Regions from separate parts of the Paenibacillus sp. GXUN7292 genome, predicted to be linked through region 2. Evidence: riboswitches for the same ligand, from Rfam matches in the RefSeq annotation. Region 2 holds a riboswitch; each other region holds the start of a gene.

Region 1 (3,282 bases), on a different contig from region 2:
AGCTAGTTACACAGCCTTTTTACTATTTGGCCATACTTTTTATCGTGCTGCAAATGACAAGGCAAATGAGATTAGAGCGGCAAATGTTTGCAGTCAAGCTTCATGACTGGAAGGTTCTGACCATTAAAGCTATTTTTGCTGGTCTTGTGATTGGTATTGCCGCATCAATCATTGGTATATGGATCGGTGCAGCTTTAACAGCTTCGGCTTTGTTATGGCTGTGGGGGATAGCGGCAGTGCTGCTGCTCATTCGCGTAAGGTATTTATGTTTTGCATACAGTGCTGGCCTTATTGCTATTCTGCAATGGGGATTCAGCTTTACTCCGCTAGCAGAGCGTGAGGATTGGCTGGGTTCAGTAGTGAAATCTTTGACAGAAATAGAAGCGGCGTCTTTATTGCTGCTCGTTGCCTTACTGCATCTTGCAGAAGCACTGCTAGTACGCTGGCAAGGCTCCAACTTGTCAACACCGCTTTTTCTAGAGGGCAAACGAGGCAAGCTTGTAGGGGGGTATATGCTGCAAGGATTCTGGCCTGTTCCTTTATTTTTGGTAGTGCCAGCAGCGAGCGGCGGCTTGACCTTGCCCTGGGATCCGCTTTTTTCGCTAGGCAGCGGTCATAGCAACTGGACGATAATTGCATTTCCGGTCATGATAGGCTTTACTGAGCTGACACGTTCTATGCTGCCGGAGCAAAAAGCGAAAGCGGCATCCAATAAGCTTATTATTTACAGCATAATTATTGTGGTGCTTGCTATTGCTGCTTGGCAGTGGGCACCGGTGCTGCCGGTTGCAGCTGCTGCGGCTATTTTACTGCATGAATGGATGGTATGGAGCAGCCAGCGCCATGAAAATGCCCGTTCGCCTCTATACGTACATGACAGCAGAGGCTTACGTATACTTGGCATAGTGCCTCATACGCCTGCTCATACGATGGGTCTGCTGCCCGGAGAAATTATTGTAAAGGTTAACGGCGAAAAGGTGTATACAAAGGAACAGCTGTATGCAGCCCTCATGATAAATCCTGCTTTTTGCAAGCTTGAGGTGCTTAATAGAGAGGGAGAAATGAAGTTTGCGCAGCGCGCACGCTATGCCGGAGAACACCATCAACTAGGGGTAATACTGGCACCGGACGAGCAGGCAACATACTATGCACAAGAAAGCCGAAATCTTTCTTTGCTAGGAATGTTGAAATCTGCACGTACTGCAAATCGACGTAAAATTTTTACAAATCATAGTGATATTGAGTAGCAAAATATGCTAAAATAGTAGTATAAATTTCAATTAATAGATTAGTAGAGTGAATGGTAAAACGACACTCAAACGATAATGGCAAACCCGCCGAAAGCCGGGGACGCAAAGCTAAAGGGCCTCAATCTCTATTTTGAGAAGTGGCAGCCAGCTACCGAAAGGGGAAGTCGACGTGAAGCTGACTAAACGTATTCAACAGCTGTATTCATTATGGGGAAAGAAACTCATTGCCACATCGATTGCACTAACAGTGGCGGCTTCTGCAGCGCCTATCGCTGCTTCAGCATCGGCAGTAGTACAGTTCAAGGATACAACAAACTTCTGGGCTGCTGAATCTATTGATTGGGCAGTAGGCCAAGGTATTGTTAATGGTTATTCTGATGGTACATTCAGACCTAATAATAAAGTAACGCAAGCAGAGTTTTTAAGCATGCTGCTTCGCGCGTTTGAAGTAGATGGCCTGCAGCGTCAAGATAATGCCGCGTGGGACGAGCCTGTTTGGCAGTATGCCAAACAGATGAACTGGGATTTGAAGGATCGTTACGCAGCTGTAAGCCGTGGCGGAGTAGCAACGATTATAGGCAATGCGCTTGGTTATGCATGTTCAACGAATGAGAACATCCAACTGCTCTATGACTATAATTTGTCGAATGGAAAGCATAGCAAAACAATCGAAGGCTATGCAGCTAACGATGGGCTTACTCGCGCAGAAGCGGTTGTGTTTTTACGCAATGTAAAGGCATCAGTAAGCGATCTAAAAGCAAAGCCTGCAAGTGCTGCTCCAGCATGTCCGGCCATAGAAGATCCAAATGCAGAGATTACGCCTTTAAAGCCGCAAGCTCAAGGCAATTATAAAGTATCAACAACAGTCACGAATCAAAGTAAGATTATATTAAGTGGATCGTTTGCCTTAGAGCGTGCTGTTTTAGTCCGCATTACAAAAGGCAAAACAGAAGAAAAGGAAGTTTACGTATCCAAAGGCAAGAAGCTTGAAGTTCCTATTTTCTTGCGCCACGGAGCGGGCTCCTATAAAGTTGAAATTTACGAGAAGGATGTAAATGCTTCTGGCAGCTATAAGAGTGTCGTATGGGGCGATACAGCATTTACAGTAACTAATAAAGATACGAGAGATTGGCAGTATTTGCTGCCTACACAATATGCAGAGAGCGATCATCCAACTATTATTGCTCTAGCTGAGAAGATTACTAAGGGACTAACTACAGATCTTGAGAAAACAAAAGCTATTCATGATTGGGTAGCCAAAAATATTGCTTACGATGTGAAAAGCTATTTGGGCAATGATCTAGTTAATTACTCAGCGATAGATACATTAAACCGTAAAGAAGCGATTTGCAGCGGCTATGTGCATCTTACAGCAGCGCTCAACCGTTCAATAGGCATTAAAACTAGAATTATTAACGGTACAGCCATCTGGGCAGAGGATGGAGAAACTTGGTCCAACACTACTAAGCAAGATAATCATGCTTGGGTAGAAGTGTTGGTTGGCGGCAAATGGGTCATTCAAGATCCGACATGGAATGCCGGCTATGTTGATTTTGACAAGCAAGTATTCAACTTCAAATATAGCGATAAGTATTTCAATCCTACAGCACAACAATTTGCACTAACACATCGCAAAACAGAAGAAAGCCCATTCTAAAATAATGTTAATCCCAGCCTGGATAGGATCCGGTTGGGATTTTTTTTGAATTATAAGAATTTAGAAGTTTGTGATCCTACACTGATGCGGACACTGATGACCGTTAGCGCTCTTTTTTCGCCAACTTCCACTTTCTAGCGGTCAGAAATGTCCGTTAGCGGGAAAAAAGCTAGAGAATCCGGCGGGATCTTCTTCTAACGGTCATAAGTGTCCCGTATATGCAACAAAAAGACTACTTTTTGGTTCTAATGGTCATTTATGACCGTAACGCAAATAGCTTCTCATCTTTTGTTCTTTACACACGATGGCGACAAGTTAGGTCGCCAATAGGTGAGCTGCCCACAATTGTACATATAAAAGAACCCTCACAGCCAA
Region 2 (3,282 bases):
CTTCTCCGGAAGACATTGAGATATGTTTAATTTGATCTGCAACTGCGTTGATTGAAGTATGGATTATACCGAATGCCCTGCCTGTATGATGCACCATCTCCAGTCCGGTTTGCATCTCCTGTATCACCTGATCCATCGAATCAGATGAAACGCTTGTGTCTTCTAGGATAAAATTGATAATCCCCGTAATTTTACTCGCCGCATCTACGGATTGCTCCGCCAATTTCCTTACCTCGTGCGCAACTACAGCAAATCCATCGCCATTTTCGCCGGCTCTTGTCGCTTCAATCGCCGCGTTCAAAGCAAGTAAATTGGTCTGGGAGGCGATTTGGGTGATGAAATGAACCATTCCTTTGATTTCTTCAGATCGACGACTCAACATTTTTATTTTTTCAGAAGATATAGTGACCTTTTCGCTAATTCGCAGCACCTGTTCAACAACTTTATTGATCATAATATTTCCTTCGGTGGCTTCGTTTGCTGTTTTTATGGAAATATCGGAAACTGTACGCGATGTTTCCGCAATCTGGTGAACACCGGAGGCGATTTCCTGAATAGCCAATGAACTTTCCTCGGTTTGTCTTTTTTGTGTTGTGGCGCCGCTTGAAATGTCTTGAATATGTTTGACCATTCCTTTAATGGCTCGCCGATTAGATTCGTAATTGCTGTTCAATTGCGACGCAGCCTGAAACAGCTTATCTGCACTGCAAGAAAGCCTTTCCATGATGCCATTTAAAATTTGCTGCTTATGTACTTTTTCGTCCAGATCCGTTTGCAGCCTTCTTTTGTGCATGATCTGCCACATGATAGCGCCCGCGGTTCCAATTAAGAATAAGGCGTGAATTGCCACCATGGAAAACGGATATTCCGTTACTCCATAAACATATGCACCCAAAAAGAAATATCCCGCTATATGCTGTACTGCAAATAAAACAGTCATGATCACAATGAGAGTAATTTTTTCATAGTACCCTACGATGGCTAGGACCATAAATATAGAAAAATGATACTCGACCATCCCTTCCCCGCCAGCAATCATAGAGATGCTGCTGAAAGTAATGGCAAGTGTATTCATTAAAGGGACATAGGGATGATCTCGATTTGTGCGCAAGAGTACCAGCGCAGCTGTAAAAAATATAACGGGGGCGATCAAAAACATATTAGTGACCAAGCTGATTTGTTCATCAAAATGAATCCCATGAGTTCCTGACCAATAGTCGGATATACTGAAAAAACGATGGAGAAAATGCACAATAATCGATACAATGAGAACGATCACTGTCAATAACAGCATGATGCGATTTTTTTCACTTGTCAATTTCGTTGTTCCCTCCTGGATGTCTAGCCGTGCTCATTACCTTCCGTTGTATGCTCAAAAAAATGCATAAAAACCCCCGAAAACGGAGGTTTGACTTTCCACGTTTACGGTAACTGGCAGGCATAGTTTCTAAGACCTTAGCCCCTGTAGCTTTGCGTCGCCACTTTTCAGTGGGTTTGCCTTTTTCGATTTTTTCTGACGTACACTTAATTCGATGTTTTTCTGGTTATTCCTTCCTACTTCCGGGAATATTTTTTATTTTAGCGAGACTAAAGACCCCTCATCTTACTTCTGATCCGTCATTTTTCGCCCCGGCACTAACTCCAAACTAACAAATTAACCCCCACTCGTCATTTCGAGTGGAGGCCGATTGAACAAAAATTGCAAGACTATCCAAAGCAATCGATGCTGCTATTTATGTGGTCTTTCCTGCATTATCAACCCGAGAAATTGTAATTTCTCTCTTCATTATTGTTGCCCAGAAATTGCTGCACGTCCTCCATCGTCGGCATGCCGGGCTGCGCGCCGAAGCGTGTCACAGCCAGTGCGGATACACTAGTGGCAAGCTGCAGCTGAGCTGCCTCATCATAACCGGAAGCAATGCCAAATGTAAGAGCGGCGTTATACGAATCGCCTGCACCAGTCGTATCGACCACTTCTACCTGATAAGCTGCCATGCGCAGCGCAGTCTTGTTCTTCTGCTTATAGATCGAGCCTTTTTCTCCAAGTGTAGCAACTACACAGCCAGGACCTTGTGCCAGCAGCGAATCAATCGCCTCTTCAAGCGATGCTTCATCTGCTTTCAGCCCAGTCAAAGCATATAGTTCAGTCTCATTCGGTGTAATATAGTCAACGAGCTGCAGCAGCTCATCAGGCAACTTCATAGCAGGCGCAGGATTTAGCACAACCGTTTTATGATGTTTTTTAGCCAGCTCAGCTGCACAGCAGATCGTTTCTAACGGCACCTCCAACTGCATCAGCAAAATATCCGCTGCAGCAATTTGTTCTTCCAAATCAGTAATATTGGCAGGCAAGCAATAGCCATTAGCTCCTGGCACAACAATAATTTGATTGTCGTTGTCAGCCAGAACAATGGAAGCAATGCCTGTAGCAAACGGTGCTCGCTGAACCCCATTTGTATTCACTCCGCTCTCTGCAAGCGAACGCAGCAAATCGTCACCAAACGAATCATTTCCTACAAACCCAATCATACGCACTTCTGCGCCTAAACGAGCAGCCGCGACCGCTTGATTGCCGCCTTTGCCGCCCGGAACAAAATGCACCTCTTGACCAGATATCGTTTCCCCAGGTACCGGAAATCTTGAGCTTTTTACTACAATATCCATATTTAAGCTGCCTAACACGGCAATTACAGGCGTTTTTCCCATCACAAGTTTTGCTCCTCATGTACTTTTAAAAGTTGAACAAACAAACTTAACACGTACCTTATTATAACTTGCCTTCCCTGTATGCAGCATCCAATCTTCCAAACAAATCTTTAAAAACCATATCACGGTTAACGAAATTTGCAACTCTAATCAGATGCCTGCTGTGATCAACGCTCCACGTTACCTGATCCGTTAAAACAGGGCTATGAACAATATCAGTAGGCACTGCTTCAGGCTGAAGCAGCCAAGCGATAGCTGAAATATCCCAAATGACACGAGAATAGGCAAAATGATCGTTAGCGCACGATTCATAGCGCTCCGCCAGAAATTGTCCGATAGCCCCCTTGTCCTTAACATACTCATTAATTTCAGGCAGGCTTGTAATCAAATGTGAAGCGACACCTGCACATGGAATGAGCACAAGCGGAGCACCGCAATCCAGCACCGTTCTGGCGGACCAAACGTCCTGCACCAGATTAAACTCCTTTGTTTGCGGCCAATGCAGCGCATGTCCGCCTAGCCAAACAACGACAATATGATTAATAATTTCTGGCGCTAACAAAATGGCGGAAGCTA
Region 3 (3,282 bases), on a different contig from region 2:
GTATTACTTTGGCCATGAATGACAATGTGCGCGGTCAAATGAAGCAGCTGGCAGCAGCTGTTAAAAATAAAGGGGGAAAAGTTGTTTTTGATTGCAACTATCGCCCGTCGTTATGGGGGAAAAACGGCTATGAAGCCGCTCGGCCCCATTATGAGGAAATGCTGCAGCTGGCGGATATTGTGCTGATGAATGAAAAGGACGCTTTGCATGTGCTTGGAATGCAGAGCCAAGCAGAAGCGCGCAAGGAGCAGCTGCTAGAGCTTATTCCGCAAGTGGCAAAAGCCTATCATATCGCTGTTATAGCTGGTACTCAGCGTACGATCCATCCAGACAATACTCATTCGCTGTTAGGCTATATTTATAGGGAACAAGCTTTTTCCTTTGCAGATGCGAACCGCTTTGCTGTTTATGATAGAATTGGTGCAGGCGATGCTTTTACTAGCGGCATCGTGCATGGCGTGCTGGAGCAGCTGGCTTCCGGCGAAATTATCGCATTTGCAGTCGCAGCAGGCATGCTGGCTCATACCGTCGCGGGCGATACGCCTATGGCAAACGTACATGATATTAACCAGGCTGCAGCTTATGCTATGAACCAAACAGTAAGAGATATTGAGAGGTAATGGACGATGAAGCTGAATCAGGAAAAGGGAGCTTTATATTTGCAAATAAAAAATATTATGAAGGACCGTATTTTGCACGGTGTCTATCCGCTTCATTCGAATTTCCCTTCGGAGCCTGAGCTGGCTGAGGAATTCAAGGTGAGCCGGATCACTGTTCGCAATGCAGTCAAAGAGCTTGTGCAGGAAGGCTTTCTCGAAACGAAAAGCGGCAAGCGCACAAAAATTATTCGCAATGATGCGATTGCCGGGCGCATTAAAGGGAAGCGATTCACGGAATTGCTCGAAGAGAAAGGGCATAAGCTCGAGAAGGAATGGCTGTCGGCTTCTATCGAGCATAATGCGCAACAGTCCGAGGTGTATGAGCTATTCGGTGAGCAGAGCGTGCGAATCGAGCGGATTTATTATTTGGACGAGGCGCCGTATACACATTTTACGCATTATTTATCCGCAGATCTAAGCAGCATCGGCCTGGAGCAATTAAATAGCCAGTCCTTGTATGAGCTAATTAAAGAGCAGAATATAATGCTAATGAAATTCCAGGATCAATTCGCCGTAGAGGCAGCTCCGGCTGAGGTAGCGGCATATTTACAGGTAAGCGAGCAGACGATGCTGCTTAAGCGTCTGCGTTTTTCCTATGATGAGAACGGGGAATTAATAGAATATAGTGTGGCGTATTACAACACTATCATCATGCCCTATCATATTGATTATATTTAAATTTTTTAATAATCATATTAGAACAGGATATCTTCCTGTATAATTATGGACAGCGAATAATTTAATAGGCAAAATTACCGAAAGGTAATGACGCAAAGCTACAGGGGCTAAAGTCATTTCGACCATGCCAGCCAGTTGCCGATAGAGTGATGAAGCATGAGCTTATCTATTTGCAACTGGATAAGCTCTTTTTTTTGTGCCTATTAAGCGTTTCGCAGCAATCGCATGAAAACAATAGAGGAGATGATGTCAACATGAAAAAAATGCGTCTACTGACAAAGCTGATGATTTGCATGGTGCTAATGCTTTCCTTTGCAGGGCATAGCTTTGCGCAGGAGCAGACAGCAGAAGAGAATGAGCAGCAAAGGGATGAAATTATATTTGAATTCAGCGATTCTGCTGAGGCAAGCTGGGCTAATCAAGCCATTGGCTTTATGAAGTATAAACAAATATTGTCCGGATACGAGGATGGCAGCTTCCGTCCTAATAAGCCTGTCAGCCGTATTGAAGCTGTCGTGACAGCTGTTCGCCTGATGGGGCTGGAGGAGCAAGCGAAGGCTAAAACCGAAGGCGGAAAGCTGCTATTTGCCGATGCGCAGAAGATCGATAAACAGTACAAATGGGCAAGAGGATACATTATCGTTGCGCTTGAAAAAGGCTTGTTCGATACGTCCGAGAGCAAGCTGGACCCGGAAAAGCCGGCTAGCCGCGTATGGGTTTCTTCTTTATTAGTAAAAGCGCTTGGACTTCAGGAAGAGGCGCTTGCGCTTATGTCGGTAGAGCCGGATTTCAAAGATGTGAAGGCAATTCCGGCGGGTTCGATCGGATATGTGAATGTAGCAGTTAAGCAAGGCATTATTTCCGGTTATCCGGATGAAACGTTCAAGCCGCAACGCAGTGTGACACGCGCAGAGCTTGCTTCTTTGCTGGAGCGTACTGGTGAAAACCTGCAGGAGCAAGACGGTTCTGTAACGGTAACAGGAAAAGTTGTAAGTGTGGAAGCTGACAGTACGAATAATAAGCTTATTAAAATGGTTGTAAAAAGCTTCAACGGCGATACGCTGACTTATACAATTGCAGCAGACTTTCCTGTAGCATTCCATGATCGTTTTATTACAGCAGCAGGAATACTTGCAGGCGACAACGTAGTGCTAATGAGCAAGAATGGTGTAATATGGAAGGCCAGCATTATTAGTAAAGAATATGCAGACGAGGCGGCAGCAGGAATTAATGAGCTTGAAATAAAGCTTGTCAATGACCGCAAAACCGGCATCGAGCTGGAGTACAAGAGCAATAAAGGAAAAGTAAAAGCAGAAATTGAAATGTGGAGCAATGGCAAGAAAGAAAAGCTGAAAGGCGCTGCAGCTGTCGAGGAGCTGAAAACCTTCCTAAAGGAAGCAAATTTAACGCCTCAATTGTCTAAAGAAGAAATTCAGGCTCAAATTTTGCAGGCACTGGGTGTAAAGGACGGCAGCTATGAGCGGCTTGAGGCTGAAGTGAAGTTTTCGAATGGCAGCAAAGTCAAAATTGACTCCAAGCATAAGCAAGAATCAAATAAAGAAGAAGCGAAATATGGCATTAAAGAGTTTGAGCTTGAATTGAAGCTGAAAGACGGACTGAAGATTAAAGCTGAGTACAGCTTCGACGATGGCAAATCCAAGTCCCTGATAGAGCGCGGCTCTGAGAAGCTTTCCGCTGAAGCAGCTGAGAAGTCTTTTGCCAAACTGTTTGAACAGGCTGCATGGACGGATGGTATGAGCAAGGCAGATGCTTTGCAGGCGGTGCTGAAGCATTTTGAGGTACAGGAAGCTGATTTGACTGAGGTCGAGTTGGAAATTAAGTTTTCTAGCGGCAAAAAGATAGAGCTTGAATACGAGAAAGAACATGAGGATAGAGTTAATAGCAAGGATAAAGTAGATAAGCAAAAATAATGATTTCTTCTTAA

What was found. Region 2 has a riboswitch for cyclic di-GMP ahead of ACRRU2_RS09310 (methyl-accepting chemotaxis protein). Riboswitches for the same ligand answer to the same signal wherever they lie in the genome.
Region 1: it holds a riboswitch for cyclic di-GMP, as region 2 does, so the genes downstream of both, ACRRU2_RS20040 (transglutaminase domain-containing protein) here and ACRRU2_RS09310 (methyl-accepting chemotaxis protein) in region 2, are expected to answer to the same signal.
Region 3: it holds a riboswitch for cyclic di-GMP, as region 2 does, so the genes downstream of both, ACRRU2_RS25730 (S-layer homology domain-containing protein) here and ACRRU2_RS09310 (methyl-accepting chemotaxis protein) in region 2, are expected to answer to the same signal.

Annotation. Positions count from the first base shown of each region.
Region 1 covers NZ_JBOZWO010000028.1:24,224-27,505, reverse strand. The annotation lists gene ACRRU2_RS20045 (PDZ domain-containing protein) at 1-1,247, shown strand, start outside; cyclic di-GMP riboswitch class I at 1,318-1,406, shown strand; gene ACRRU2_RS20040 (transglutaminase domain-containing protein) at 1,420-2,907, shown strand.
Region 2 covers NZ_JBOZWO010000008.1:12,148-15,429, reverse strand. The annotation lists gene ACRRU2_RS09310 (methyl-accepting chemotaxis protein) at 1-1,318, opposite strand, end outside; cyclic di-GMP riboswitch class I at 1,424-1,509, opposite strand; gene rbsK (ribokinase) at 1,756-2,706, opposite strand; gene ACRRU2_RS09300 (nucleoside hydrolase) at 2,768-3,282, opposite strand, start outside.
Region 3 covers NZ_JBOZWO010000050.1:21,155-24,436, reverse strand. The annotation lists gene ACRRU2_RS25740 (sugar kinase) at 1-620, shown strand, start outside; gene ACRRU2_RS25735 (GntR family transcriptional regulator) at 627-1,337, shown strand; cyclic di-GMP riboswitch class I at 1,395-1,480, shown strand; gene ACRRU2_RS25730 (S-layer homology domain-containing protein) at 1,592-3,268, shown strand.